DNA from 3 places in the Hoeflea sp. genome. Region 1 is predicted to be linked to each of the others. Evidence: riboswitches for the same ligand, from Rfam matches in the RefSeq annotation. Region 1 holds a riboswitch; each other region holds the start of a gene.

Region 1 (9,584 bases):
AGGAACACTTCATTAAACCGCGTCGCACCGTTCTGGACGCGTGGTCCGCCCAGGCCGCTCTCTGACCAGACAGGAAAACCACGAGGTCATCTCCCATGAACAAACTACTCCCCACGTCGACTGCAGGTAGCCTGCCGAAACCCTCCTGGCTCGCGGAGCCCGAGAAACTGTGGTCGCCGTGGAAGCTGCAAGGTGAGGAACTGGCCGATGCCAAGCAAGATGCGCTCCGCGTGTCCCTGGTCGAGCAACAGCGCGCGGGCATTGACATCGTAAGCGACGGAGAACAGACGCGACAGCATTTCGTCACGACCTTCATCGAGCATCTCACAGGCGTTGATTTCGAGAAACGCGAGACTGTCAGGATCCGGGATCGCTATGATGCGAGCGTGCCGACCGTCGTGGGACCTGTGTGCCGCGAAAGGCAGGTTTTCGTGGAAGATGCCAAATTCCTGCGTCAACAGACCGACGCCCGCATCAAATGGGCGCTTCCGGGACCCATGACCATGATCGACACGCTCTTTGACGCCTACTACAACAGCCGCGAGAAGCTCGCATGGGAGTACGCCAAGATTCTCAATGAGGAAGCGAAGGAGCTTGAGGCGGTCGGTGTGGACATCATTCAGTTCGACGAGCCCGCGTTCAACGTATTCTTTGACGAGGTGAACGACTGGGGGATTGCCACCCTGGAACGGGCCAAGGAAGGGCTGAAATGCGAGACGGCCGTTCACATCTGCTACGGCTACGGCATCAAGGCCAATACGGACTGGAAGAAGACGCTCGGTTCCGAATGGCGGCAATATGAAGAGATCTTCCCCGGTATCCAGGCTTCCAGTGTCGATCTGGTTTCTCTGGAATGCCACAACTCGCATGTTCCGTTGGAACTCATCGAACTGATCCGGGGCAAGAAGATCATGGTGGGCGCCATCGATGTGGCGACCAATACCATCGAAACCCCTGAGGAGGTCGCCGACACCCTGCGCAAGGCGCTTCAGTTCGTGGATGCCGACAAGCTCTACCCCTGCACCAACTGCGGGATGACGCCGCTGTCACGTCAGGTCGCGCGCGGTAAACTCAGTGCTCTGTCCGCAGGCGCCGAAATCATCCGGCGGGAGCTATCGACTCCGCTTGCTGCGGAGTAAGGCCTGAGCCGGAACTGATTTGCACTGTCACCACCTTTTGACGGGGGAGGATTCCCATGTCTGACACCGCCGCTATGGACATGATCGACCCACCCGCCCTGCGCGATTGCTGTGGCAGGTTCGCCACCGGCGTTACCGTGATCACCACCCGCACACCCGAAGGCGATCACGGCACGACGGTCAGTGCATTCATGTCGGTCTCGCTCGACCCGCCATTGATCTCCATCTCTCTGGACCGACGGTCGAAGATGCTGGGAAAGATCCGGAAATCGTGCCGTTTTGCAGTTAACATACTGGCTCAGAATATGCGCCCGCATGCAATGCATTTTGCAGGGCGGTCAGACGAGACATTGAAGGACCTGTTCCTGGAGCGCCATGGCCTGCCCATATTGCGCTATGCCGCAGCCGTCATATGGGCCGATGTCGTACAACAGGTCGAGGCCGGGGATCATGTCCTCCTCCTGGGCCGTGTCCGGCATCTGGACCGTGACCCGGCAGCCGCGCCACTTCTGTACCATGCGGGGCAGTTTGGCAGCCTTGCCGCTCATCCGGCCGGTTGAGCCCTGCTGAAGGTGGCTTTGCGCGTGCCCTCTTCACGGATGATCTGGATATGCCAGCCTAAAGGCGTCTTCCGAGCTTTTCCCTTTCAATGAAAGGCTGTGTCCGCACGAGTTGAAGTGGTTTCATGCCTCTGGCGGCTCGATCAGTGCCTTGAGATTTCGGACACGATGAAAAACGATATCCCGAAATCCGAAAGACGATGTGCTGCGGTCGGAAAATCCGGCGCACATCACTCGTCTGACAGACCTTTTGGTCTTGTTAGCAGGTAGCTGTCCATGATCCAACCATGATGCTCGCGCGCCTGCTCGCGCAGGCATTCGATCTCACCGCATACCTCCCTGAGTCTGCCTGAGATCAGGATTTCATCAGGGGTCCCCACATAGGCGCCCCAGTGGATGTCCACGTCGCCTTCCACCGATGTGAAGGCTGTGTCACCGTCAAGCATCACGACAACGCTGTCGACATTGTTCGGAAACCCCTCGGCCAGTCTTCGCCCCGTCGTGATCATGATCGACTCCCCGATGCGGTTGAGCGCGATCTTGTGCTGCGCAGCCAGTGCTTGCACGCTGCTGATGCCCGGCACGACTTCATATTCCAGTTCGAAATTACCTTTGGCGCGGATGTTGTCGAGGATGCGCAACGTCCCGTCATAGAGCGACGGATCGCCCCAGACGAGAAAAGCGCCGGACTCGTCATCGCCAAGTTCCTCGATCAGGAGGCGCTCGTAGACCTGCTCAACCTCATTGCGCCACGCTTCCACGCCCTGATTATAAGACGATGCAGACTTTTCACGGCGAGGCACGTTGAAATCCAACATCCGGTAGTCCTGTCCGCTAATGTAGCGTTCGCAGATTTCGCGGCGTAGGCGCGCAAGGTCCGCCTTCTCCGTTCCCTTGTCGGGGATGAAGAAGACGGAAACCTCGTTAAGGGCATTGATGGCCTGAACGGTTACATAATCCGGATTACCGGCGCCGATCCCGATGATGATGACCCTCCGCTTCATGACCTAGTCCCAGCTCAGTGCGCCGCCGTTCTGGTACTCGATGACGCGGGTCTCGAAGAAGTTCTTTTCCTTCTTCAGATCCATCGCCTCGCTCATCCACGGGAACGGGTTTTCCGCTTCCGCGAAGACCGGCGCAAGGCCGAGCTGGGCGCAGCGACGGTTGGCGATGAAGTGCATGTACTGCTCGCACAGCGCGGCGTTCAGTCCAAGGAAGCCACGCGGCATGGTGTCCCGCCCATAGGCGGCTTCCAGCTCCGCGGCATCCTTCAGCATGGCGCGCACCTCATCCTGGAACGCCTTGGTCCAGAGGTCGGGGTTTTCAAGTTTGATCTGGTTGATGACATCAATGCCGAAGTTCAGGTGGATCGACTCGTCGCGCAAAATGTACTGGTACTGCTCGGCGATGCCGACCATCTTGTTGCGCCGGCCCAGAGACAGGATCTGCGCGAATCCGGTATAGAACCACATGCCTTCAAAGACGACATAGAAGGCGATGAGGTCGCGCAGGAAGGCCTGGTCGGCTTCCTGCGTGCCGGTGGCGAAAGCCGGGTCATCGAGATGCTTCGTGTAGTCGAGAGCCCAGGCCGCCTTGTCGGTGATCGACGGAACCTCGCGATACATGTTGAAAAGTTCACCCTCGTCGAGGCCGAGGCTTTCCACGATATACTGGAAGGTATGGGTGTGGACCGCCTCCTCGAAGGCCTGGCGCAGCAGGTATTGGCGGCATTCGGGATTGGTGAGGTGCCGGTAGATGGCCAGCACGATGTTGTTGGCGACCAGCGATTCCGACGCGGTGAAGAAACCGAGATTGCGCTTGAGCATACGCCGTTCGTCCTCCGTCAACCCGTCGGCCGACTTCCACAGCGCAACGTCAGCCTGCATGGAAACCTCGGTCGGCATCCAGTGATTGTTACAGCCTGCAAGATACTTCTCCCAGGCCCAGCGGTATTTCAGCGGCAGGAGTTGGTTGACGTCGGCACGCGCATTGATCATGCGCTTGTCGTCGACGGTAACGCGCGCCGCGCCCCGTTCGATATCGCCGAGCCCCGTGGCATCGGCCACGGCGTCGGCATCTGCCGGCAGGAGAGAGACGGCAGAGGCGCTATCGGCTTTCGGTTCTGACCAGTCGAGCATGTTCATGTTCCTTTCCGTTCTTTCGCCGCTCACTGGCAGGCTTCGCATTCGGGATCATCGATGGCGCAAGCCTGCGGCGCGGCGGCGACGGCGTTGAGCTTGCCGTCGGTGCCTTTCAGCGTCGATTTTTCGACATGGGTGGCCGAGCGCGAGCGCAGGTAGTAGGTGGTCTTCAGCCCCTTCCTCCAGGCCAGGCGGTAAAGTTCGTCCAGCTTCCTGCCGCTCGGTTCGGCGATGTAGAGATTCAGCGACTGGGCCTGGTCGATCCACTTTTGGCGGCGCGACGCGGCGTCGATCAGCCAGGCCGAGTCGATCTCGAAAGCGGTCGCATAGAGCGCCTTCAGATCATCGGGCACGCGGTCGATCTGGCCGACCGAGCCATCGAAATATTTGAGGTCCGAAATCATCACCTCGTCCCACAAGCCGCGTTCTTTCAAGTCGTGGACGAGTGCGGCGTTCACCACGGTGAAATCGCCGCTCATATTCGATTTGACGAACAGGTTCTGGTAGGCGGGTTCGATCGATTGTGACACACCGCAAATGTTGGAGATCGTCGCCGTCGGCGCGATCGCCATCGTGTTGGAATTGCGCATGCCGGTCTTTTTCACGCGCTTGCGCAGGCTCTCCCAGTCGAGCGTCGAACCGGTGACCATCTCGACGCCAGGTCGGGCTTCCTCGAGAAGCTTGATCGAATCGAGTGGCAGCACGCCCTTCGACCACAGCGAACCGTTGAAGCTCGCATAGCGGCCGCGCTCGGCGGCAAGGCCCACCGATGCCGAGATTGCTTGATAGCTGATCGCTTCCATGCTGGTGTCGGCGAAGCTCACCGCCTCATCAGACGCGTAGGGAATGCGCAGCTTCTGCAGCGCGTCCTGGAAGCCCATCAGGCCGAGCCCCACCGGGCGATGCCGCAGATTGGAATGGCGCGCCTCGGGGATGGTGTAGAAGTTAATGTCGATTACGTTGTCGAGCATGCGCATCGCAGTGCCGACGGTCTGTGCAAGCCGGTCGAGATCGATCCCCTTTTCGGTGACATGGTTGGCGAGATTGACGGAACCCAGATTGCAAACCGCCACCTCGTCCTTGGACGTGTTCAGTGTGATCTCAGTGCACAGGTTCGACGAGTGGACAACGCCGGCATGGCCCTGCGGCGAGCGGATGTTGCATGGATCCTTGAAAGTGACCCACGGATGGCCGGTCTCGAACAGCATGGTCAGCATGCGCCGCCAAAGATCAAGCGCAGGCACCTTTTTCGACACTTTGATGTCGCCGGCCGCTGCCTTCGCCTCGCAGGCCTCGTAGGCCTTGCGGAAATCGGCGCCATAAAGATCGTGCAGGTCCGGCGCCTCGTCAGGCGAGAACAGCGTCCACTCCCCGTCGTCCTCGACGCGCTCCATAAACAGGTCCGGCACCCAGTTGGCGGTGTTCATGTCATGTGTGCGGCGGCGGTCGTCGCCGGTGTTTTTTCTGAGATCGAGGAACTCCTCGATGTCGATGTGCCATGTTTCCAGATAGGCGCAGACCGCGCCCTTGCGCTTGCCTCCCTGGTTGACGGCAATGGCCGTATCGTTGGCGACCTTGAGGAACGGCACCACGCCCTGGCTCTGACCGTTGGTGCCCTTGATGTGAGCACCGAGGCCGCGCACCGGCGTCCAGTCATTGCCGAGCCCGCCGGAATACTTGGCCAGCAGCGCATTGTCCTTCACGCCCTTGAAGATCGCATCGAGATCGTCGCCGATGGTGGTCAGGAAGCACGACGACAATTGCGGGCGCAGCGTGCCGGAGTTGAACAGCGTCGGCGTCGAGCACATGAAATCGAAGGACGACAACAGGTTATAGAATTCGATGGCGCGTGCCTCGCGGTCGATCTCGCGCGTGGCGAGCCCCATGGCGACACGCATGAAGAAGGCTTGCGGCAGTTCGAAGCGTTTTCCTTTCGTGTGCAGGAAATAGCGGTCGTAGAGCGTCTGCAGCCCGAGATACTGGAAAGTCAGGTCACGCTCGGGCTTCAGCGCCGCGCCGAGCCTTGCCAGATCGAAGCGGCCCAGTTCGGGGTCGATCAACTCGGCCTTTATGCCTGCCTCGATGAACTGGCTGAAATAGCCGGCATAGCGCCCTTCCATCTCGGTCTGGGTCGCCTGTTCCGGTCGGCCGGAAACGAAACTCAACGCCTCGCGGCGCAGCCGGTCGAGCAGCAGGCGGGCGGAGACAAGACTGTAATCGGGCTCCTGCTCGACCAGCGTGCGGGCGGCAAGGATCGGCGCCAACGACAACTCGTCGAGCGTGATGCCGTCATAGAGATTGCGCCGCGCTTCGCTCAGCACGGCGTCGGGCGAAACGGTCTCAAGCCCGTCGCAGGCTTCCGCGACGATCGCCGTGAACCGCGCCTCGTCGAGTGGCGCCAGGTTGCCGTCGTCGGCCGTCACCTGGAGGCCTTTCGCAGGTTCTTTCCCGGTCTCCTGTGTTGTATCGGCTGCACGTTCGCGCGCGCGTTCCTCGCGGTAGAGTACATAGGCGCGGGCTGTCTTGTGATGGCCACCGCGCATCAGTGCCAGTTCGACCTGGTCCTGCACATCCTCGATATGGAAGGTGCGTCCTTCGCCGACCCGCCGCATCAGCGCCGTGATGACCTGTTCGGCCAATTCTTCCACCACTTCATGGACGCGGCGCGAAGCAGCGGCGGTGGAACCTTCCACGGCGAGGAAGGCCTTGGTCAGCGCAACCGTGATCTTGGCCGGATCGAAGGGCGTGACTGCCCCGTTACGTCGTATGATGCGGTATCCGGGTTCCGCCGGCGCGTTCGTCTGAATTTCGATGGAAGCGGGAACCGTCGTGGTTCCGTCCGATTTGAGTGCTGTCGTTGCCGGCATCTTTTCCCCGTGGCGTTGTGGACGGGGACATGCGCGAGGACGCGAGCGTAATGACGGAGGAAAGACCGTCAATGCAAGCGTACCGCCGGGACACCCCGCCCGTGGACGTTCAAATGCATCACGGCAGGTCTCCTGGCTCGCGGGTCGTTGCCATCCACCGTCTTCCCGAGGCGTCCACCTCAGTGACACGATTGGCGATGACTCACCGCTTACAGTTGCGGGGGCAGCACCGGCTTTGCGAAAAGCGCACCGGTTTCCCTCTTAGCTTCCGAATCAGGCGATGCGGAAGAACCATGACTTCAATATCTGGTATAGGACTGATTGTCGGTGTCAACATATCGTTATGAAAATGCACAGGCGCGAGCATCGGAAGTGACACCGGGCCACCCAAAAGGAGCGCCGCGCCTTAAGCCTCCAAAAGGCAAGAGCGGGTCTTGAACCGGCAAAACGCCAGGCTCATACACACGCCAAGGGCGTTCATTTGCAGAACCTGGCCTCATACATCAACAAACGACGCGAGACTGCATTGTCCGAATCTCGAGCTTTCCGCTCCAAAACGAACGGGTACGCAAGGGTTCATGCCTCAATTTCCAGCGCTGTCAAAGGTCTCGAGCAGCAGGCCAGGATGTAGCCTTCCTCGATCTCCTCATCGAGAATGCCGCCATTGTGGCTCATCTCGACCGAACCCTTGGTCTTGAGCACCTTGCAGGTTCCGCAAAGGCCGGATTCGCAGGCGGCGGGAATGCGCAGCCCGTGCGCGCGTGCGGCCTGCAGGACCGTTTGATCGGGGGCGCAGACGCCATCGACCGCCGACAGCGCGAACCGGATCGCCCGATGATCGCCAAGGTCATCGCCATCCTGCTGGTCGCCGATGGCCGGGTTCGCCTCGGGCGGCGCGGTTGCAAAACTCTCCTGGTGATAGTGCGCCATGTCGAAGGCGCTGTTTTCCAGCATGTCGCGGACGACGGCCATGAAGGGTTCCGGACCGCAGCAGAACACCTCACGATCGAGGAAGTCCGGGGCGAGCAGCGGCAGACGGACCGCGTCGATGCGGCCGACATGGCCGGCCCAGCCCTCGTTGGCAGAACGTTCCTCGACGACGAAGCCAAGCGACAGGCGCGGCATGCGGCTGCCGAGGAGTTCGAGTTCCCTGCGGAAGATGATCTCCTCCGGCCGCCGCGCGCAATTGATGAACACGACATCGGTCCATGGCGCGCAGTCGTTGAACCAACGCAGCATCGACATCATGGGTGTAACGCCCGATCCGGCCGACAGAAACAGATAGCTGGCCGCCGGATGGTTGTGATGGGAGAAGTCGCCGACAGGGCCATAGGCGCGGACATAGTCGCCCGGCCTGAGCTTGTCGAACATCCATCGTGTGCCGATGCTGTCCGGCTGTGCCTTGACGGTTACCGCGATCGACAACGGCCGTGACGGGCTGGACGATAGCGTATAGGTGCGGAAAACCGGCTCATTGCCAACGAGAAGCTCCAACGTGATGAACTGCCCGGGGCGATAGCGAAACCAGGTCTGATTGTCCGAGCGGAAAGTGAAGGTCTTGACACTAGGCACCTCATCGCTGACCGCTATGACTTCCAGCACCTGCAACCGATCGTCCCAGGGTGCCATTTCATCAAGGTGGCGATAAAGCGGCGCCTCGCTCATATCGTTCATGGTTTTGCCCTATGCCACGCTGCTGAGAACGGAATCGTCGCTGTTGAGAGCGCGATCCATGAAAGACGCATACCAGTCGACGAACTGGATCACGCCGCCTTCGTGAACGGGGCTGTAGGGTCCGGGCTCATAGGCGGGCGACGCGATGCCCTGTGCATTGTCCTCGACCACGCGGCGGTCCTGATCGTTGGTCTCGGTCCAGACATGGATGAGGTTATCGAGACGGTAATCGACGCCCTCGACCGCATCCTTGTGCACCAGCCATTTTGTCGTCACCTCGGTTTCCGTCACCGATAAGGGCATGACACGAAAGCTGATTGCGTGATCGCCGAGCCCGTGGTTCCACGTGGTCGGGTAGTGGTAGAGCAGGAGCGCACCGAAATGCCCGTCCGGCGCCTTGTCCGAAAGCCCGCGGCGCACGGCCGGTTTGCCGCTCATCGTGTAGCTGACCGCATCGCCGACCAGCGGCACGCGCATGAGGCGGAACTGACCGTCGGCGTCAGCCCGGTAGCGCGCCGGCAGGCCCGCCGCTTCGCTGCGCGCCCACAATTCGCCCAGTTCGGGATCGTTTTCGACGGCCTGCAGATCTGTGAACGCCGGCGTTTCGGGAAAAGTCTTGCACAGTTCTGGATGATTGCCGGAGCAGTGATAGCACTCGCGGTTGTTCTCCCAGACAAGCTTCCAGTTGCCCTTTTCGACGATCGTGCTTTCATGGGCGACCCTGGCATCGGTCAGGCCGAGCGGTGCGAAGTAAGGCTCCATCACTGCGCGAAAAGCAGCGAAGTCCGGCGGCTCCTTTGCAAGGCAGATGAAGATGTAACCGCCGACGCTCTCGCAAGCCACCGGCTTGAGCCCGAACTGCGAAGCATCGAAATCTTCCCCCATCTGGCGGGCAAACACAAGCGTACCGTCGAGGTCATAGGTCCATTGGTGATAGGGGCAGACAAGGCGTGCCGACATGCCTTTTTTGGCGGTGCAGACCAGACTGCCCCGGTGACGGCAGCTGTTGTGAAAGGCGCGGATTGTGCCCTGCCGGTCGCGCAGGACGATGACCGGATGATCGCCGATCTTTATCGTGAAGAAACTGCCGGGCCGTGTCAGTTCGCAATCGTGGCCGGCAAACAGCCACTGGCGATACCAGATGAGCTCCATATCGAGTTGGAAGACATCGGGATCGGTGTAAAAGCTCCGGTCCAGGGAGAA
Region 2 (9,584 bases), on a different contig from region 1:
GCTTCTGCCTGAGCGTCTCGATGATCTCGCTGACCGGCAGATAGTCGTAGCGAAGCACGATGTTCAATTCGTCGCACAGAACGATCTGATGCTGATCGTCGAGGATCATCTCCTTGGCCTTTTCCCAGGCCTGGCGCGCCGCCGCAATGTCGCGCTGGCGATCCTGTGTCTCCCAGGTAAAACCCTCACCCATCGTGGCGAGTGTCACCTGCTCCGGGAACACCTCAAGCACCTTGCGCTCGCCTGTCCCCCATTTGCCTTTGACGAACTGAACGACCCCGACCTTCATGCCGTTTCCGATGGCCCGGAATATGATGCCGAATGCGGCCGTGGACTTGCCTTTGCCCTTACCGGTATTGACGATCGTCAGACCCTTTTCGATGGTTTTCGTCGCGATGATCTTGTCGCGGGCCGCCTTCTTTTTCTTCATCTTCTCCGCATGGCGCGCATTGAGTTCCTCTTCCGAGAGGTTCTTTACCTTGTCAGACTTGTCAGCCATGTCCGGACCGCCTTTCTTCAGTGGTTCCCGATAGTGCGCGCAGATCGAACTGTGCCGAGTTGGACCGCGGCACCCATAGCCCGCGGGCAATCGCCTCGTCCAGCCGGGCCGAAATTTCGCGCAGGGCCGGGCGGTTGTTCTCGTCGATGAATGAGCGCACCCGCTCATCAAGAATGAAAGCCTGATAGACGGCCTCGAAATGATGATCGCGCACGGCGCCCGTCGTCGCCGCGAAGGCGAAAAGATAGTCGACCGTTGCGGCAATCTCGAACGCGCCCTTGTAGCCGTGCCGCATGACGCCCTCGATCCATTTCGGATTGACGGCACGGCCGCGCACCACCCGCGCAATTTCTTCTTCAAGGGTGCGGATCACCGGCTTTTCGGGCCGCGAATGGTCGTTGTGAAAGACGGCGGGCCGCTTGCCCGACAGCGCCTCGACGGTGGCGGTCATGCCGCCTTCGAACTGGTAATAATCGTCGCTGTCGAGAAGGTCGTGTTCGCGATTGTCCTGATTTTGCACCACGGCCTCGACCGTTCCGAGACGTTTTTCCAAAGTGTCGCGCTCGGCCCGGCCTTCAGCATGGGCGCCATAGGCATAGCCGCCCCAGACCAGATAGGCCTCGGCGAGTTCCTCCCTACCCTCCCAGCCGCCCTCATCGATCAGCGCCTGAAGACCGGCGCCATAGGCCCCGGGTTTCGATCCGAAGACGCGGTAGCCGGCCCGCTCGGCGGCAAGGTGCGCGTCGACACCCTCCTCGACCAGCGCCTGACGCTCGGCCTTCATACGGGCGGCAATGGGGTTGTCGGACATATACTCATCAAGCGCCCCGATCGCCCGCGCCGCGCGATCGAACAGCGCAATCTGATCGGGGAACGCATCGCGAAAAAAGCCTGAGACGCGCAGCGTGACGTCGATTCGCGGCCGGTCGAGCAGCGCAAGCGGAACAATCTCGTAACCCGTCACCCGGCGTGACGCGTTGTCCCAAACGGGCTTTGCGCCAATGAGGGCCAATGCCTGGGCAATGTCATCACCGCCGGTGCGCATGTTGGACGTGCCCCAGGCTGTCAGGCCGAAGGAGGTCGGCCATTCGCCGTGGTCCTGCGTGTAGCGGGCGACAAGCAGCTCGGCGGATTTCCTGCCCAGTTCCCAGGCCGCCGGCGTCGGCACGCTGCGGCTGTCGACAGAGTAGAAATTGCGGCCGGTCGGCAGGACATCCGGCCGCCCGCGTGTCGGCGCACCCGACGGCCCGGGGGCCACGAAACGGCCGGACAGACCCGACAGCAAGCCTTCCGTTTCAGCGCTGCCGCATCGCTCCACCGCCGGCGCCAGCGTCCGTTCAATGCCTGCAAGAACGGCTTTTGTCGCAGCCCATTCGGCAGGGCATGCCATCCGGCCTGAAACGAGTTCCTGCGCGGCCAGTTCGATCCGCTCCACCGCATCGCCCGCCGTGCGCCAGGGATCGGGGCTGAGATTTGCCAACCACTGCGGACACGGCCCGGTCCAGGGCGTCGCCATCGCGCAATCCAGCGGATCGAAACCGAGAGCAAGATCGTCGGCGATCGCCCTTTGCAGGCTGGCGTCCTGCCCGTCGCCGGTCCCGCGCGGAACCCGCGCGAGCGCGCAAAGAAGATCGTCCCGAAGCCGTCCTTCCGGCGACCGCCCGAAGATGTGGAGCCCGTCGCGTATCTGCATTTCCTTCAGATCGCACAGATAGGCATCGAGCTTTTCCAGCGCCGCATCGTCGCCGTCTGCCGATGCGATCCCGGCATCGATATCGAGCCCGATATCGCGCACCAGATCGAGAATTTGCCCCTTCAGCAGCCGCAGCCGCCGAGGGTCGCTGCCAGCGGCCTCGTAATATTCGTCGACCAGTGCCTCCAGGTCCTTCAGCAGCCCGTAACTCTCGGCCCGCGTCAGCGGCGGCGTCAGATGATCGATGATGACGGCCGACGTGCGGCGCTTGGCCTGCGTCCCCTCGCCCGGATCGTTGACGATGAACGGATAAAGATGCGGAACGGGGCCGAAAACAGCCTCCGGATAACAGTCCTGCGAAAGGGCAAGCGCCTTGCCGGGCAGCCATTCCAGATTGCCGTGTTTGCCCATATGGACAATGGCATCGGCCTCAAAAGAAGTCCGCAGGAACGCATAGAACGCCAGATAACCGTGCGGCGGGACAAGGTCGGGAGAGTGGTAGCTTTCCTTCGGATCGATATTGTAGCCGCGCGCCGGCTGAATCCCGACCATCACATTGCCGAACCGCATCAGCGGCAACGCGAACCGGCCGATACCATCGCCGGCAACAAAGAACGGGTCGCCTTCCGGTGCGCCCCAGCGCGCGGCGACCGCCGCCCGGACAGGCTGTGGCAACCGGTCGAAGAATTGCTGGTAGTCCGCCCGGCCGATACTCTCGCGGATGGTGCGCGCGTCGATGGCGGCATTTGTCGGTCCGTCCATCAGCGCATCCATCAGGGCATTGCCGTCGCCGGGAAATCCGGAAACGTCGTAACCGTCCTCCGCCATCGCCCGCAGCACCTCGACGGTTCCGGCCGGCGTATCGAGCCCGACACCGTTTCCAAGCCGCCCGTCCCGGTTCGGATAGTTGGCGAGCACCAGCGCAACCTTGCGCTCCGCCGGCGCGCTGCGGCGCAAAAAGGCCCATTTGGCGGCAAGGCGGGCGACAAATCCCGCCCGGTCCGGCTCCGGAACATGGGTGACGATGTTGGCTTCGACGCCTTCGTCATAACGGGCCGCGGATTTGAACGAGACGGCCCGGCTGAGGACGCGGCCATCCACCTCGGGCAATGCCACATTCATTGCAAGATCGCGCGCGCTGAGCCCTTGCGCCGACCCCGCCCAGGTCTGCCGGGTGGATCCCGAAAAAATAGCCTGCAGGACGATGGCTCCGGTCGATTCCAGTACGGTCGGCTTGCGGGCTCCGCCGGGCGCGGAGACGGCAAACCCCGTCGCGTTGATAACGACATCAGGCGGGCATTGCGCGAAAATCGATTCGACCGTCGCAACCGACACCGGATCCTTCAGGCTGGAGACGAAAAGCGGCAGCGGCTGCATGCCCTCCTGTTGCAGCGCATGAATGAGCGCTTCGACAGGCCGGGTTTGACCGCTCTGGACAAGCGCCCTGTAGAAACAGATCGGAACAACGGGCCGCCCGCTGTCAGCGGTCACGATATCCGTCAGCAAAGGGTTTTGGCTGCCCGGCCACCACAGGCCCGATTTGAGCAGTGGCACCGCCGGGGCCGGTTTTTCCGTGCACTCCAGCAACCAGGCGCAATAGGCCAGAAATGACTGAGCGTTGGCCGCCCCGCCCTCGACCAGATACGACCACAGCGCGTTTACATCGCCTTCAGGCAGGGTTGAAAAGGAGGAAAGACCGTCGTCGGGTTTGTCGTCGCCCGGCAATACGGCCATGGCAATGCCGTTTGCGGCAGCGCAGCTGTGAAGGCATTCGAGCGCGTAGGAAAAGTAACTCGCCCCGCCGAGCGCCCGGACGACGATCAGGCGCGCATGTTTCGCTGTCTTGTCGATATAACTGTCCACCGACATGGGATGGCGCAGCGACATGAGGCTGGCAAGGCGAAGCGTCGGAGCGGACGGCCCGGTGCTCGTCTGCGCCGCGGCGAGACCTGCGAGTTCCGTATCGGCCGCGCTCAGGAAAACGATATCGCCCGGCGACTGGCCGAGATCGACAGCCTCATCGCCATCCGAGATCGTTCCCTTTTGCGCCAGCAGCAGATGCATGTCGCCCCTCAGCCGCTGGCAGCTTGGCGCATCGCCGCTTCGATGACGGATTTGTCGATGTCATGCAGACCGATGACAACCAGCCGCGTTGCCCGCGTCTCACCCGCCGACCAGGGCCGGTCGAAATAGCTGTCGACCCGCGCGCCGACCGCCTGGATCACCAGCCGCATGGGCTTGCCCGGCACATCGGCAAAGCCCTTGAGCCTGAGGATATCGTGGTCGCGGATGATGGATTTCAGTTGCCCGATAAACTGCTCCGGATCGGCAATCGCGCCGGTATCGACGACAAAACTGTCGAACTCGTCATGGTCGTGGTGATGGTCCTCGCCGGCCTCGTGCGCGGCTTCATGCGCACGTTCATGATGCGACTTGCGGTTCGCGATGTCGTCTTCGCTCTCCATGCCAAGACCGAGGAGAACGGCGGGAGGAACCTCACCGCCATTCGCCGTCACCATGGCCGGACTGCGTTTCGACCGGGCCGCAACGTCGCTGCGGACCGCCTCGAGGCGCGCATCGTCCACAAGGTCCGCCTTGTTCAGGACGACTAGGTCCGCCGCGGCGAGCTGATCTTCGAACAGTTCCTCCAGCGGACTTTCATGATCGAGAGCATCGTCGGCCTTGCGCTGCGCATCGAGGCGGTCGTGGTCATCGGCAAACCGGCCATCCGCCACCGCGGCGCTGTCGACGACGGTGATCACCCCGTCGACCGTCACGCGCGGCTTGATGCCCGGCCAGTTGAAAGCGGCCACCAGGGGCTGCGGCAAAGCCAGGCCGGAGGTCTCGATGACGATGTGGTCAGGCTTCTCATCGCGGTCGAGCAGCTTTTCCATGGTCGGGATGAAGTCGTCGGCGACGGTGCAGCAGATGCAGCCATTGGTCAGTTCGACAATATCGTCTTCGGTGCAGTTTTCCGCGCCGCAGCCCTTCAGCACGTCGCCGTCCACGCCGAGATCGCCGAACTCGTTGACGATCAGCGCAATGCGCCGCCCGTCCGCCTGGCTCAAAAGATGGCGGATCATCGTGGTCTTGCCGGCTCCGAGAAACCCGGTGATCACGGTCGCGGGAATTTTCTGCCCCTGCATGGTTCAACCCTTCATTTTCAGCGGCAGCCCGGCCGCGACAAGAAAAACACTGCGCGCGCACGATGCGACACGCTGATGCAAAAGCCCGGCATGGTCCCGAAACGCACGCGCCATGGCGTTCTCCGGAACAATGCCGAGCCCGACCTCATTCGAAACCAGCACGACGCAGCCACCGAGCGTCGGCAAAAGGCCGGCAAGCGCGTCCGTTTCCGCGGCGACATCGCGCTCCGCCAGCATCAGGTTGGTGACCCATAATGTCAGACAATCGACAAGAACCGCCCGGCCCTCGCGCGCCTCGGACCGCAAGACATCAGTCAGCGCCAGCGACTCCTCGACGGTTTGCCACGCGGCGCCCCGCCTTTCGCGGTGACGTTTGATGCGTTCTTTCATCTCGTCATCCAGGGATTGGCCCGTCGCCAGGTAGAGGGCCTCGAGCCCGCTCGAAACCACCAGTTCTTCGGCAAAAATGGACTTGCCGGAACGGGCGCCGCCAAGAATAAGGGTCACGCCGGGGCCGAGCCTCGTCATGGGCGCACACACAAAAGGTGAAATCTCATCCTCGTCGCTGCTGCGGCGAGCGAACATCGCTTTGTCATGTCCAGGCGTCCCGCTAGAAAAGAGGGAAACTCTGTTCGTCTGCGATGTCAGTCATGCCGCTTGGAAAAACGGCAATTAAAATACAGTCGTCAGCCATCGCAACCTCCGTGTCCGGCCGGGGAATCACTCCCTTTGAGGCGGGCAAACATGCCCTTTGCGAATGGCAGGTCTCCTGGCTCGCGGATCGACCGGCCAAAGGCCGGTCCGGCATGCCCTCGCCTTCCCAGAGTCACTGCGGCGCAAAGGCGGACGATTCGCAGATTTCTAGAGGCGTCCAACCCGGTTCATTGCGCCGCCACTCCAGTGGCTTACCGGGAAAACCGGAGGTTCCGTCCATTCGAAACACCCTGTTCTCACGGCAGGGACTGCCAATCCGCTCTACAGTCGCGGGGTCGGCTGCGATTTAAGCGCCCGGTTTGGGTCCGCCCGTCGCATTCCCTTTGATCCTCCTGGCTTCGCCATTGCGGACCATTCGCAGAACGAGTGATAGGCGCAGTCGGCCCGGGCTGTCAATCGGGATCGGAAAGGGACCAGGCCAAGGTGGCGTGCAAAGCGGGAGGGATGGTTACGCGGCGGCCGCCAACCCCGACTGGCGGTCGACATAGCTGACGCGGTTGCGTCCGTCTTTCTTGGACTTGTAGGTCAGCAGATCGGCCTCGCGCAGCGCCGTCTCGAGACATTTGCCGCCTTCGTAGCGAACGACGCCGATGCTGATCGTCAGGCGAATCTCGTTTTGGTCGTAGATGAACACGTTCCGCTCGACCGCATGGCGCAGGCGCTGCGCCACATTCCATGTTTCCTGAACGGTTTTGCGGTTGAGTGCGACGGCGAATTCCTCGCCGCCCAGCCGCGCCACGACATCGTCGGCACGCAGGTTGATGCGGAATAGGTCCGCGACCTGAACGAGGATCGCATCGCCGGCATCATGTCCGAAACGGTCATTGACCTGTTTGAAATGATCGAGATCGATCACCAGCAGCGCGCGGCTGTCTTTGCCGCAGGAACGTTTCCTGGCTGCCTCGCGATCCTTCCGGCTCTTTTGTGTTTCGGCAAAGGCGCGGCGGTTCAAGAGGCCGGTCAGCGCATCGGTTCTCGAAAGCACACGAAAATGATCCGCCAGCATATCGGCCCGTGCCTGCAGGGTCACGACGTAGAGGACAAAGGGAACAGCGACGACCAGCGTTATTTTCAGGCAAAGGATGATCTCGGCCACCAGTTCCGGCCCGCTCAGGGGCGGCATGAAATAGGCATTGACGCCTTGCGCCAGAAGAACGATCCCCACCAGAAGCAACAGTGAGCGGGCGGCAATCGCGCCGAGCTTGTTTCTGACAACACCAAACAAAGTCAAATCCGGGTCAGTCACCCTGATCTCCACAAAAGCGAAACATCAATGTGCCCGGCGCAAAACGCCGAACCTGCCCTTGAGATGATCACAAGAGATCCGCACCTGCAGAAAAGCGAGCGCCAGCCCAAAGGCAATGCAACAGTCATTCACCTGCCTCACCGGCCCGTCCGGTTCGGCTGTTTCCACACCTTGGATAGGCATGGACGCGAGCCGATTTTCATTTCGGCCGCCCGCACTACCTACACAATAGCGTGAAAAGACAAACACCGGTTTATGAAAGACGGTTAGCGCGCTGTTAAGAAAATCGCTCAAACCCCGGTAATTGCGGCGTTATCAGAGCGGCGAGACGCGCCGCGATCGCATCGAGCGCATCATCCACATGAGCGTTGTAATCCAGGCTTTCCGCGGCAATGCCGAGGCCTGAAAGAAACCCGCGGCGAAAGGCGTTTTCGGTAAAAAGACCGTGCAGATAGGTTCCGAAAATCCGCCCGTCCGGCGACATGGCGCCGTCGGCGCGCCCGTCGATCAGACAGTAAGGCCGGCTGCAGTCGGGACCTTCGGTGCGGCCGAGGTGGATTTCATAACCGGACATCGGAAGGTCAAAGGCAACGCTGTGCGCCTTCACATTGCGAACCGTTTTCTCCGGTTCAAGCACCGTTTCGATATCGAGGAGCCCGAGCCCGTCGGCCTCCCGTTCCCCGCCCTCGATCCCTTCCGGGTCGAAGACCTTGCGTCCCAGCATCTGCAGACCGCCGCAAATGCCGACGACATGTCCGCCCCGGCGAACATGACCCTCAAGCTGCACATCCCAGCCATTGCGGCGAAACCCGGCGAGATCGGATATGGTCGACTTCGATCCGGGAATGACGACCAGCCCGGCGTCTTCGGGAATATCCTCGCCGCCGCGCACCATGACCACATCCACGTCGGGTTCGGCCCGCAGCGGATCGAGATCGTCGAAATTGGCGATACGGTCAAGCACGGGGACAGCGACTTTCAGCGCCTTCGTCTCACCCCGCACCATGCGCTCCAGGACAACCGAATCCTCCGCCGGAAGACGCGCGGCTTCCTTGAGCCACGGGATGACGCCAAAACACGGCCAGCCGGTGAAATCACCGATCTGCGCGATGCCGTCGTCAAAAAGGGACACATCGCCGCGAAACTTGTTGATGAGATATCCGCGGATCATCTGCCGGTCGCGCTCGTCGAGGATCCGGTGCGTGCCGACAATGGAGGCGATGACACCGCCCCGGTCGATATCGCCGACAAGCACGACCGGCACGTCGGCTGCCGTCGCAAAACCCATATTGGCAATGTCATTGGCGCGCAGGTTGATTTCAGCCGGCGAACCCGCGCCCTCGACAATGACCAGATCGGCATCGGCCCGGATTTCGTCCCAACTCCGCATGACCGCTTCGAGAAGGCCGCTCTTCAGCGTCTGGTAATCGCGGCCGCGCGCCTGTCCCCGTACCTTGCCCTGAACGACCACCTGCGAACCGCATTCGGACTGAGGTTTGAGCAGAACCGGGTTCATATGCACCGAAGGCGGGACCCGGCAGGCCAGCGCCTGCAGCCATTGCGCCCGTCCTATTTCTCCACCGTCATCCGCCACGGCGGCGTTGTTCGACATGTTTTGCGGCTTGAACGGGCGGACCTTGAGTCCCCGATTGGCAGCGAGACGGCAAAGGCCGGCGACGAGCACCGTCTTGCCGACATCCGATCCGGTTCCCTGCAGCATGAGCGTCTGTGTCATGGCCGGCCTGACTAACACCGAAGGCCACGCCTGCCTAGCCGCAGGCCATCGCATCCGCGACAAATTTTTCTGCCGAAGGCGCAGAGAGAATATCCGGTGACGGAATCAGGTATTCCAATGCGGCTGCGCCGCAACTATATGGGCGATAACAGCACAATTGTGCGCTGTGACCCCAATCAAGGAATATGGCGATGTTGTATATTTTCAACAAGAATGACGGCGTGCACATTGCATGGAACGGCGTTGCCGACAATGCGCGCAAGAACGGGACTTCGGGTCGTAGCCTGGTTGCATCGGCAACCGCCTGGATCCGGACCTATTCGGCCGGATAAAAACCGACCGTAACAGATCACCGGGCCGCGGCCGCGACAAGCGGGCGCGGCCTTTATGATTCCGCATCGCGCCGGCGGGAAGTTCAACAAAGGCTGATTGCCCTGCTGTATCCGGGGCCGCAATTTTTCGGGAAATTCATATACGCGACAACCGCGCTTCGGGAATCCCTTGGCGCGGTACGGCCGCCATACACGCGGCCCTTCGCTGATACGCACGAA
Region 3 (9,584 bases), on a different contig from region 1:
GAGGGGATCGACATCGGCTATGGCGACTGGGGCACGGCGCGCGTAGTCACCAAATCCGATGTGATGACGGATCTCGTTCTGGAAGCCGATCAGGTGCTCCTCGGCATTAACAGGACGCGCCGGCGCTACAATCAGCGTCTGAGGGAACTCAAGGGGTTCGATGCCAGATACCCGCAGGCGGGCGACAAACTGGTGTGCCTGCGCAACGATCCGGCGAAGGGCCTGTTGAACGGATCCTTGTGGCAGGTCATGACGTCGTCGCGCGAGACGGTGAAGCCGGGCATCAACCTGCTCGTCAAGCCGGAAGACGACGATATGAACCGCGGCTCGGCGAAGATCAAACTGCTCAAGGCCGCGTTCGAGGACCCGGATACGGAGGTGCCGTGGCAGACCAAGAGGCGCTATGACGATTTTGACTACGGCTATGCGCTGACCGTTCACAAGGCGCAGGGGTCACAATGGGACAATATCGTGCTCTTCGACGAAAGTTTCGCCTTTCGCGATTCGCGCGAGCGCTGGCTCTATACGGCAATCACCCGGGCGGCCGAACAACTGACCATCGTGCGTTAACGCGCCTTGCCGAGTGGACCGATTTTCCGCCATCAAATGCGTCAATCTAATCACAACTCGCTAGACATGCGATGCAACCCATGCAATCGCAAGACCCATTGGTTTGGTTTCAACTGCTTAAATTGGTTCGTGATTATTGCGAGGTTGCAGGTTAGGTATTGCCGAAACCGGGCGAACCCGTTGAAAGCAAAGAATTATGACCGAAACCGTCGCCACCAGGCTGTCCGTCAATCTCAACGCCATTGCGATGCTGCGCAACAGGCGCGATCTGCCGTGGCCGAGCCCGACCGGTCTTGGCGCTCAGGCGCTTGAAGCGGGCGCTCACGGGCTGACGGTTCACCCGCGGCCGGATCAGAGACATATAAGGTTTTCCGACCTGCCAGGGATCAGGGCGCTGATCGATGACGATTTTCCGCAGGCCGAATTCAACATTGAGGGATATCCGAGCGAGGATTTCCTCCAGCTTGTGGAAGTCAATCAGCCCGATCAGGCGACACTTGTGCCTGACGATCCCTCACAGGCGACATCCGATCACGGTTGGGATTTCCGACGCGATCTCGATCTTCTGAAGCCGGTCGTGCTGCGGTTGAAGAAACAGGGCATCCGGGTTTCCCTGTTCGCCGACGGCGATGCGGATCCGGAGTCGCTTGCCGCGGCTGCCGAAACCGGAGCCGACCGGGTGGAGTTCTTTACCGGACCTTACGGCGCGAGTTTTGATGACCCCAAGGGGGAAAGGCTGGCGCTGGAACAGCTTGCACAAAGTGCAGCGATTGCGGGTGATCTCGGGCTCGGCATCAATGCCGGCCACGATCTGACGGTGGCCAATCTGCCCGCATTGAAGAAGAACATTCCGATGCTCCTTGAGGTGTCGATCGGCCACGGCCTGACCGCTGACGCGCTGCAATACGGCATGAGCGAGACGGTGCGGCGTTTTTTGCGGGCCTGCGGTCACGACGTTTAAAACCCGGATCGACAGGCCTGCGTCACATTATTACTCATCTGCGGCGACCCAGTCATATTTCAGGCGATGGCCGAAATTGTTGCGCCAGATGGGCGCGATCACCGGGTGTTGCGCGACGGATTTCGTCAGGGCGTCGCAGTTCGGCATCTGCGGATTTGGGCCGTACCAGGCATAGAGCATGGCGCAGACGATATCCGCCGGGGACAGCCGATCGCCGCAGAGGCCCTGCTGGTTTTCCAGGAGGTTTTCTATCAGCCCGAAGGCCTCGTGAACCCTGGCCAAAGCGGCCCTTCGAACCGCTTTCCTCACTTCATCCGCAGGTTCGGTTTTGCTCACTGCGAAACGGTCCGGATAAACCACACGCAACAGGCCCTCGTAAACGTTGACGACCATGAAGACGGTCCACCGGTAGAAGGCGGCGTTGTCGTCGATAAAGAGGTCCGGTCCGGCCCGCAGGGTTTCGTGCTCTTCGGCAAGGAAAAACAGGATGGCCGCCGTTTCGGTGATGGTGCGGCCGTCGGGTGTTACGAGAACCGGGACCTGCCGCCACGGATTTGTTTGACGAAAGTCATCCGAAAGGTCCGAGGACGGCTCGGAATCGAGCAAAGCCAGTTGGTGGGGCACATCGGCGAGGGCCAGGACCGCTTCAATGGCAAAGCCGCCGGAACCCAGCCGGTTGTAAAGGGTGTAGGATTTCGTCACATTCTCCTCCCGATAAGACATTCAGCCCGGATGCGGCGCGTTCCGATTTGCGTCAGCGCAACATCCTGCCGTGAAGGGAGAGGTTGGGCAATGGTCAATAGCCGACTTTCATAACAACGCACACAAAAGCGGCTTGACCGCTGACATGACTTGGCCTAGAAAGATCGAACCGTACCGTACGGTACGCATTGGATCATTGGAAATGGCAGTGCAGATCAGTCCCGTACCGCAACGGATGGACGCGTTTACGCCGCGCCAGAACGCCGTGCTGGACGCGGCCCTCAATCTGCTTGTCGAGGGCGGGGGCGGGGCACTGACGACGGCGCGCATCGCCCGGGCCGCGAACTGTTCCAAGGAAAGCCTTTACAAATGGTTCGGCGACCGGGACGGTCTGCTTGCCGCCATCATCGAATATCAGGCCGGCAAGGTGCGGCTGCCCGAGGCGGCGACCTTGCCGGAAAATGTCGAGGCCTTTCGCGGGTCGCTCGAGCGTTTCGCTCTGGATTTGCTGAACGTGCTTTCGGGAGACGTGTCCCTGGCGCTCAACCGGTTGGCGATCGGCCAGGCCAGCCGCGAGGATGCGCATCTGGGTCGGCTGGTGCTGGAGCGCGGGCGCCGGATGATCGGGCTGCGTGCCGGGGCTTTGCTCGAAGCCGGGCGGACCCAGGGCCTGATCGCCTATGACGACGGCGAGGAGGCATTCGGCACATTGTATGGTCTTATTATCCGCGATTTGCATGTCCGCCGCCTGCTGGGCGATCCGCCTGCTTCCGGGAACGGGATGCTGGAGGGACAGGCGAAAAAGGCCGTCGAGCAGTTTTTCTCACTTTACGGAACCGCCGAAGCGACCGGATCGAAGCCCGGGACGGTCCGGACAGACACATGACCAATTCAAGACATGAAGGAAAGGAAGACCCATGCGTGTTTATTATGATCGCGATGCCGATCTCAATCTGATCAAATCGAAGAAAGTCGCCATTATCGGCTACGGCAGCCAGGGGCGGGCGCATGCGCTGAACCTGAAGGATTCAGGCGCTCCGAACATCGTTATCGCCCTGCGTGAAGGATCGGCGACGGTAAAAAAGGCCGAGGCGGACGGATTTGAGGTCAAATCGGTGGCGGATGCCGCCGCCTGGGCCGACCTGATGATGATGGCCACGCCCGACGAATTGCAGGCCGACATCTATCGCGACCATATTGCCGGCAATATTCGCGATGGCGCCGCGATTGCCTTCGCTCACGGGCTGAATGTGCATTTCGGCCTGATCGAACCGAAAGACACGGTCGACGTGCTGATGGTCGCCCCGAAGGGACCGGGTCACACGGTGCGCGGCGAATACCAGAAAGGCGGCGGCGTGCCGTGCCTCATCGCCGTTCATCAGGACGCGTCGGGCAATGCCCACGATCTCGGACTTTCCTATGCCTGCGGCGTCGGTGGCGGACGCTCCGGCATTATCGAGACCAACTTCAAGGAAGAATGCGAGACCGACCTTTTCGGCGAGCAGGTGGTGTTGTGCGGCGGTCTGGTCGAACTGATCCGTGCCGGTTTCGAGACGCTTGTCGAGGCCGGATACGCCCCGGAGATGGCCTATTTCGAGTGCCTTCACGAGGTCAAGCTGATTGTCGATCTGATCTATGAGGGCGGCATCGCCAACATGAACTACTCGATCTCGAACACGGCGGAGTGGGGCGAATATGTCTCCGGCCCGCGCATCATTACCGATGAAACCAAGGCCGAAATGAAACGTGTCCTGAACGATATCCAGACCGGCAAGTTCACCTCCGAGTGGATGCAGGAATACCGGGCCGGCGCGGCGCGCTTCAAGGGTATTCGGCGCAACAACGATGCCCACCAGATCGAGGAAGTCGGCGAGAAGCTGCGCGGCATGATGCCATGGATCAAGTCCAACGCGCTTGTCGACAAGGAACGCAACTGATCCGGATCGCCGGTATCGTTCCGTTAAACGATGCAATCGAGGTTGAGCAGGGCGCCTCGCGCCCTGTTTTTTAATGAATGAAATATATCTTGAGTTATATAAAATAAACATGTTCATTATTATTTGAAAAGAACTGTTGCAATATTGTAATCAACACAAAGTGTTGGGTCTTTTATTCTGAATGTGATTTGAAGGCGGGCTGGTAATACATCCATATGGGGTCAACGCAACCAACGAGGATACATTGCGATGACCAGAATTTTGCGTGTTTTATCGATGGCAGTGCCTGCGGCCCTGGCGGCCGGAATGGCCGGCGCGGCCGATGCCGTGGTGGAGCCGGCGCCGGTGGCGGCGCCCGCGGCCTTGCCTGCTCCGACCTATTGGGACGGGTTTTATGCGGGTGTTCTCCTGGGATACCACCACGAGACCGTCGATACCGTCGGGGGCAATGGCTCGGGCGCCTCGCTCGGCGGCTATGCGGGTTACAACCACCTGTTCAGCAACAATATCGTTGTCGGTGTCGAGGGCGATTACAATGCGGCCTTTGGCAGTTTCAGCGGGTTTAACTGGGAATTGTCGAGCTTCGGAAGTATTCGCGGTCGGCTCGGCTATGCCATGAACCGTTTCCACGTCTATGCCACGGGCGGCCTGGCGCTGATGGATTTCGAGGCGTCATTCGCGGGCCCCGGCAATCCGGGCCTTGAGACCGGTTGGACGATCGGCGGCGGGCTTGAATATATGGTGACGGAAAAGATCAGCGCGCGCGCCGAATATCTCTACATGAATTTCAACGACACGTTCCAGGATGTGGGAGCGCCGGCCGGCATCACGACCGATATCCACAATGTCCGTGCCGGTATTGCCTATCATTTCTGATCGACGATACCCGGGTGGGGACCCGCCGCTGCCATTGCGGCAGCGGCAAGGCCGGGTGAATGATGGATCAGCCTCATTCTGCGCCTCAAGCGATATTGACAGCCAGCCTGAACACGATAAGACTGCCGGCCAGATGGTTCCGGCGACGCCTTACGGCTAGCCGGATGAAAAGGGAACACGGTGCGGTGTAACCATCAGGTGCCAAATCCGTGACTGCCCCCGCAACTGTAAGCGGAGAGCTTGTCAGCGAAAACCACTGGGTATGGCCTTTGGCCTGCGTCCCGGGAAGGTGCTGACTGGCAAAGACCCGTAAGTCAGGAGACCTGCCATCGCTCAACTTAAACTCGGGCGGGGTGCCCCCGGGGAGGTCGCAGTGATGACATCGAATATCTCGCTGACATTTGCCGGTCGTTTCAGGGCCGGCCTTCATCTCTCCCGTTGCCACCCGCCGCGTCCTCGGGGGATGATGGTCTTTGCAAAACAAGAAATGCGCGATTTTGTCGGTATGCACCCGCTGCCGGCAAGCGGGGTTCGCCGGCCCGGATAATCAGCGGCCCGGCTATCTCCTGGCCAAGGCAATCCATTCACGATTTTCCGGCAGCGCCGCCGCGCGGCTCGGCATGTCGCTTCGCGGTGTGCGTTGCATGAGCCAGTGCAAGCGTGCCTGTGTGATCGCGCTGTCCGGGCCTTCCAGATACACGCTCGTTTTCGGCGACCTCGACCCGCACGGCAATGCCGAGGCGATCCTCGAACTTGCCGGACAATACGCCACCGCGCCCGATGGGCTCGTGGAACGCGCCGAGCGTCCTGAAGCCCTGCGCGCCGGCATTCTCGGCCGCGTTCCGCCGCTGCATCTCGATGGCGACCCGATCGACCCCGATTTCACCATTTTCCCAGCATCCGACAGCAACAAGGAAATACATTGATGACGCTTATGACAGGTCCGTTGAAACCGATTTTGAAAACCCTCGATCCGGATCGCCGTGCTTTGCCGGCTGCCGGCCTTGCGGTTGCGCTCGCGCTGACAGGGGCGATCGCTCCTGCGGCTGCTGAAAGCGTGACCGTCGGTCAGACATTCCTCGCAACGGGCCTGGATCCGGCGGACGGGTCGACAGGCTGGGCGCTTGTAACCCACGGCATTGCCGAACAGCTTTTCACCGTTTCGCGCGATGGCGAGGTCGTCCCCAACCTTGCCGCGTCCGCGGCAAGGAACGATGATGGTTCATGGACCGTCGAACTGTCTCCCGGCCGGTTTTTCTCCGATGGAACGCCGGTGACCGCCAAGCTGGTCGCGGAGGCGCTCAACCGCACCGGCGAGGCGAATGCATCGGCACGTGCGACCGCGGGCCGCTTGACCTTCGAGGCGCTGGATGCCGATACGCTCAAGGTGACGTCCGAGCAGCCGACGGCAATCCTTCCGTCCATTCTCGCCGAGTGGGCCTTTCCGGTCTATCTGGAGACCGACGGGGCGCCGATCTTCACCGGTCCCTTTGCCGTGGAAAACTTCGAGGCCGGCGCGGCCATCGAAATGGTGCCGAATACGCACTACGAAGGTTACGAGCAGCGGCCGGATGTCACAATCCGGCGGATCGCCGATGGCCAGTCGCTGGCGCTTGCATTTGCCTCAGGCGAACTGGACCTTGCCTTCAACCTGCCGGTCGAAACGGTTTCGATGTTCGAGGGCAGAGAAGACCGGTCCGTGACGTCTTTCCCGGTCGCCTACCAGTACATGATGTGGATGAACACGCGCACGCCGGCACTGAGCGACGTCCGGGTCCGCCGGGCGATCGATCTTGCCGTCAACCGGGACAATCTTGTTGCCGCCGCGCGGGCGGGCAAGCCGGCGACCGGCGCCTTCGCCGCCGCCTACCCCTTCGCCGCCGAGGGATCGCTTGCCTACGACCCGGAGGCGTCGGCCCGTCTGCTTGACGAAGCAGGCTGGATGGTCGGCGATGACGGTGTCCGCGCGAAGGACGGAAAAAAGCTGGAGCTCGTTTTGTGGGCGTATCCGCAGCGTCCCGATCTTGTCACCTTCCAGCCCGTTGTCCGGGCAGCCTTGGCGGAGTTGGGCATAGCTGTGACGACACAGGTCACAGAATCGCCGAGTGACGTCGCTGCCAGCGGCGCGTTCGACCTGTTCCTGTGGGCGCAGCATACCGCGCCGGCGGGCGATCCGGGTCTGTTTCTTTCCCTGTTCTTCGAAACCGGCGCCGCTCGCAACTATACAGGCTGGTCCAACGCGGCCTATGACGATGTCGTCGCTGCGCTGCGCGCGGCCACGAGCCCTGACGAGCGGATCGATCTTGCGAGACAGGCGCAGAAACTGATTGCGGACGGTGCTCCCGTTTCGTTCCTCGTCACGCCCGAATGGCATGTCGGCCTGTCCGAGCGCCTGGCGGACTACCAGCCCTGGGGTTCGGATTACTATGTGATACGCCCGGATCTTTCGGTGTCGCATCAGTAGGGGCGGAGCTTACCGATGACCTGGCTTGCGGCAGCGCGGATGGTGGTCATGGCCCTTGTGTCGTGGCTGGCCGCGGTTGCCGTGAGCTTTATGCTGATCCGCCTCGTTCCCGGCGATCCGGTTGATATCTTCGTCAATCGAATGAACGTCAACGCCAGTGAGGAGTTGCTGGCTGCCTATCGCCGGGCCTGGGGGCTTGAACACAGTCTGATCGAGCAGTTTCTCATCTGGCTGCGGGGTTTCATCACCCTCAATTGGGGCGTGTCCTTTGTGACCGGCGGTGAGGTTTCGAACGAACTTGCCCCGCGCCTGGCATGGTCGGCCGCGATCGGCTTCGGTGGCATGATCGCCGCGCTTTTGTGCGGCACGCTGCTCGGTTTTCGTGCCGCGCTCCACCCCGGAGGTCTGGCCGACGGGCTTTCCCGGAGCATGGCCGTTGCCGGTCAGGCGCTCCCGGCCTTTGCCGTCGGGCTTGTTGCCCTTTGGCTGTTTGCCGCCGAGCTTCGATGGCTTCTTCCCTTCTCCGGCGGCGCCGTTGAACGGCTCATCCTGCCGATCGCGCTTGTCGCGTTTTTTTCCGTCGGCAGCGTGTCGCGCCTGGTGCGTGCGGGGTTTGCCGAAACGGCCGCCGCGCCGTTCATGCGGACCGCCCTGGCAAAGGGTCTTTCGCGCAAGACCGCGCTGTGGCGCCATGGCCGCCGCCAGGCCGCGATTGTGCTCGTGGCCGGCATTGCGCCCGATCTGGCGTGGATCGTGGGGGGAACAGCCATTGCCGAGATCGTTTTCGGGATTCCGGGATTGTCCGAACGGGTTGTGGAGGCCGTGTCATCGCGCGACTATCCGGTTTTGCAGTCATATGTCGCGCTTGTCGCCCTTTGGATCATTCTTGGCCTGCATCTTTGCGCCCTGCTGCGGCGGACGCTCGACCCGCGGCATGGCGCCCTGCCGCTGAGGGTGCAATGATGGAGGCAAGACGCCAGATTTACCTGCCGGTTACCCTGTCGCTTCTCGGCGCGATGCTGCTGGGCGCGGCCTGGCAGCCGCATGATCCCCATGCCGTGGATCTGAGCAATGTCCTCTCCGCGCCCTCGTTGACACACTGGCTTGGAACGGATCATCTGGGCCGTGATGTCGCCTCGCGTATCCTTGCCGGGGCGCAGCCGTCTCTTTCGGCCATCGCGATTGTCATCGCCTCAAGTATCGGTCTCGGACTGGCGGCAGGTATGGCAATAGGATTCGGCCCGCCGGCGCTTTCCAGGTTCATGCGCTGGTTGGCCGAGACGGCGCTCGCGCTGCCGACCCTCATTATGGCTCTGCTCCTCGCGGCGCTTTTCGGCGCTGGCCTCATGGCGATCTCGGCAGCACTGGTTGTGAGCACCTGGGCACCCTATGCGCTCAGCATATCGGCATTGCTTGAACGCTTGAGGGGCGAACAATACTGGCTTGCCACCCTGGCGCTCGGATCATCGGTCACGGGGGCCGTGCGCCGGCACATGCTGCCCAATGCGTGGCCGACGATCGGTGCGCTGGCGGGCGCCGATGCCGGCCGCGCGGTCATTCTGGTGGCTTCCCTGGGGTTCCTCGGGCTCTCGGCGGACACGGGGCGGCCCGAATGGGGCGCGATGGTCCATGAGTATCGCATGTTCCTGTTTTCCGAGCCTCGACTGGTTCTGGCGCCGGTCCTTGCCACGGCGATGGCCGCCTTCATGCTCAACCGGACCCTTGATCGCGGCTGATCCTGGGTTTTGATCGAGTTGTATCGGAGACCCGGACTAATCGGCAGACATGCGGGAGCGGTATTGCGGCCGCGCCCGCATTGCCTTCAGCGCCTTTTTCAGTATGGCGAGCGGCACTGCCTGCGCGGGCCGTGATAGGGCTGGAACGTGTTGTCCGAGACCCGGTAGGACCGGTATTTGCGGAAGCAATAGTTCACATGGGCACGCGAACCGTAGGCGCGGTAGCGCGGGGCCGGGCGGTAATAGGGGGTCCGCCCATAGGTGCGGCCGTAATAGCGCGGTCCGTAATAGGGTTTCGGATAATAGTAGCGCTTCTTGTAGTAACGGCTGTTGCAATA

The links. A riboswitch is a leader RNA that binds a small molecule or an ion and turns the genes downstream of it on or off. The one in region 1 is predicted to bind cobalamin.
Region 2: another riboswitch for cobalamin. It lies ahead of cobU (bifunctional adenosylcobinamide kinase/adenosylcobinamide-phosphate guanylyltransferase); the one in region 1 lies ahead of AC5E6N_RS07530 (ribonucleoside-diphosphate reductase subunit alpha).
Region 3: another riboswitch for cobalamin. It lies ahead of AC5E6N_RS11035 (DUF1636 family protein); the one in region 1 lies ahead of AC5E6N_RS07530 (ribonucleoside-diphosphate reductase subunit alpha).

What each region holds. Positions count from the first base shown of each region.
Region 1 is NZ_CFHWAF010000027.1:27,054-36,637, forward strand. It holds gene AC5E6N_RS07505 (DUF1852 domain-containing protein) at 1-65, shown strand, start outside; gene AC5E6N_RS07510 (methionine synthase) at 96-1,139, shown strand; gene AC5E6N_RS07515 (flavin reductase family protein) at 1,196-1,699, shown strand; gene cobF (precorrin-6A synthase (deacetylating)) at 1,930-2,703, opposite strand; gene AC5E6N_RS07525 (ribonucleotide-diphosphate reductase subunit beta) at 2,707-3,837, opposite strand; gene AC5E6N_RS07530 (ribonucleoside-diphosphate reductase subunit alpha) at 3,867-6,707, opposite strand; cobalamin riboswitch at 6,813-7,018, opposite strand; gene AC5E6N_RS07535 (FAD-binding oxidoreductase) at 7,284-8,372, opposite strand; gene AC5E6N_RS07540 (aromatic ring-hydroxylating oxygenase subunit alpha) at 8,391-9,584, opposite strand, start outside.
Region 2 is NZ_CFHWAF010000017.1:25,382-34,965, reverse strand. It holds gene cobO (cob(I)yrinic acid a,c-diamide adenosyltransferase) at 1-499, opposite strand, end outside; gene cobN (cobaltochelatase subunit CobN) at 492-4,256, opposite strand; gene cobW (cobalamin biosynthesis protein CobW) at 4,265-5,338, opposite strand; gene cobU (bifunctional adenosylcobinamide kinase/adenosylcobinamide-phosphate guanylyltransferase) at 5,342-5,866, opposite strand; cobalamin riboswitch at 6,081-6,423, opposite strand; gene AC5E6N_RS05365 (GGDEF domain-containing protein) at 6,501-7,298, opposite strand; gene AC5E6N_RS05360 (cobyric acid synthase) at 7,576-9,033, opposite strand.
Region 3 is NZ_CFHWAF010000047.1:4,306-13,889, reverse strand. It holds gene AC5E6N_RS11065 (ATP-dependent DNA helicase) at 1-570, shown strand, start outside; gene AC5E6N_RS11060 (pyridoxine 5'-phosphate synthase) at 767-1,531, shown strand; gene AC5E6N_RS11055 (glutathione S-transferase family protein) at 1,562-2,233, opposite strand; gene AC5E6N_RS11050 (TetR/AcrR family transcriptional regulator) at 2,436-3,119, shown strand; gene ilvC (ketol-acid reductoisomerase) at 3,151-4,170, shown strand; gene AC5E6N_RS11040 (outer membrane protein) at 4,420-5,046, shown strand; cobalamin riboswitch at 5,164-5,391, shown strand; gene AC5E6N_RS11035 (DUF1636 family protein) at 5,520-5,972, shown strand; gene AC5E6N_RS11030 (ABC transporter substrate-binding protein) at 5,972-7,510, shown strand; gene AC5E6N_RS11025 (ABC transporter permease) at 7,526-8,473, shown strand; gene AC5E6N_RS11020 (ABC transporter permease) at 8,470-9,246, shown strand; gene AC5E6N_RS11015 (BA14K family protein) at 9,345-9,584, opposite strand, start outside.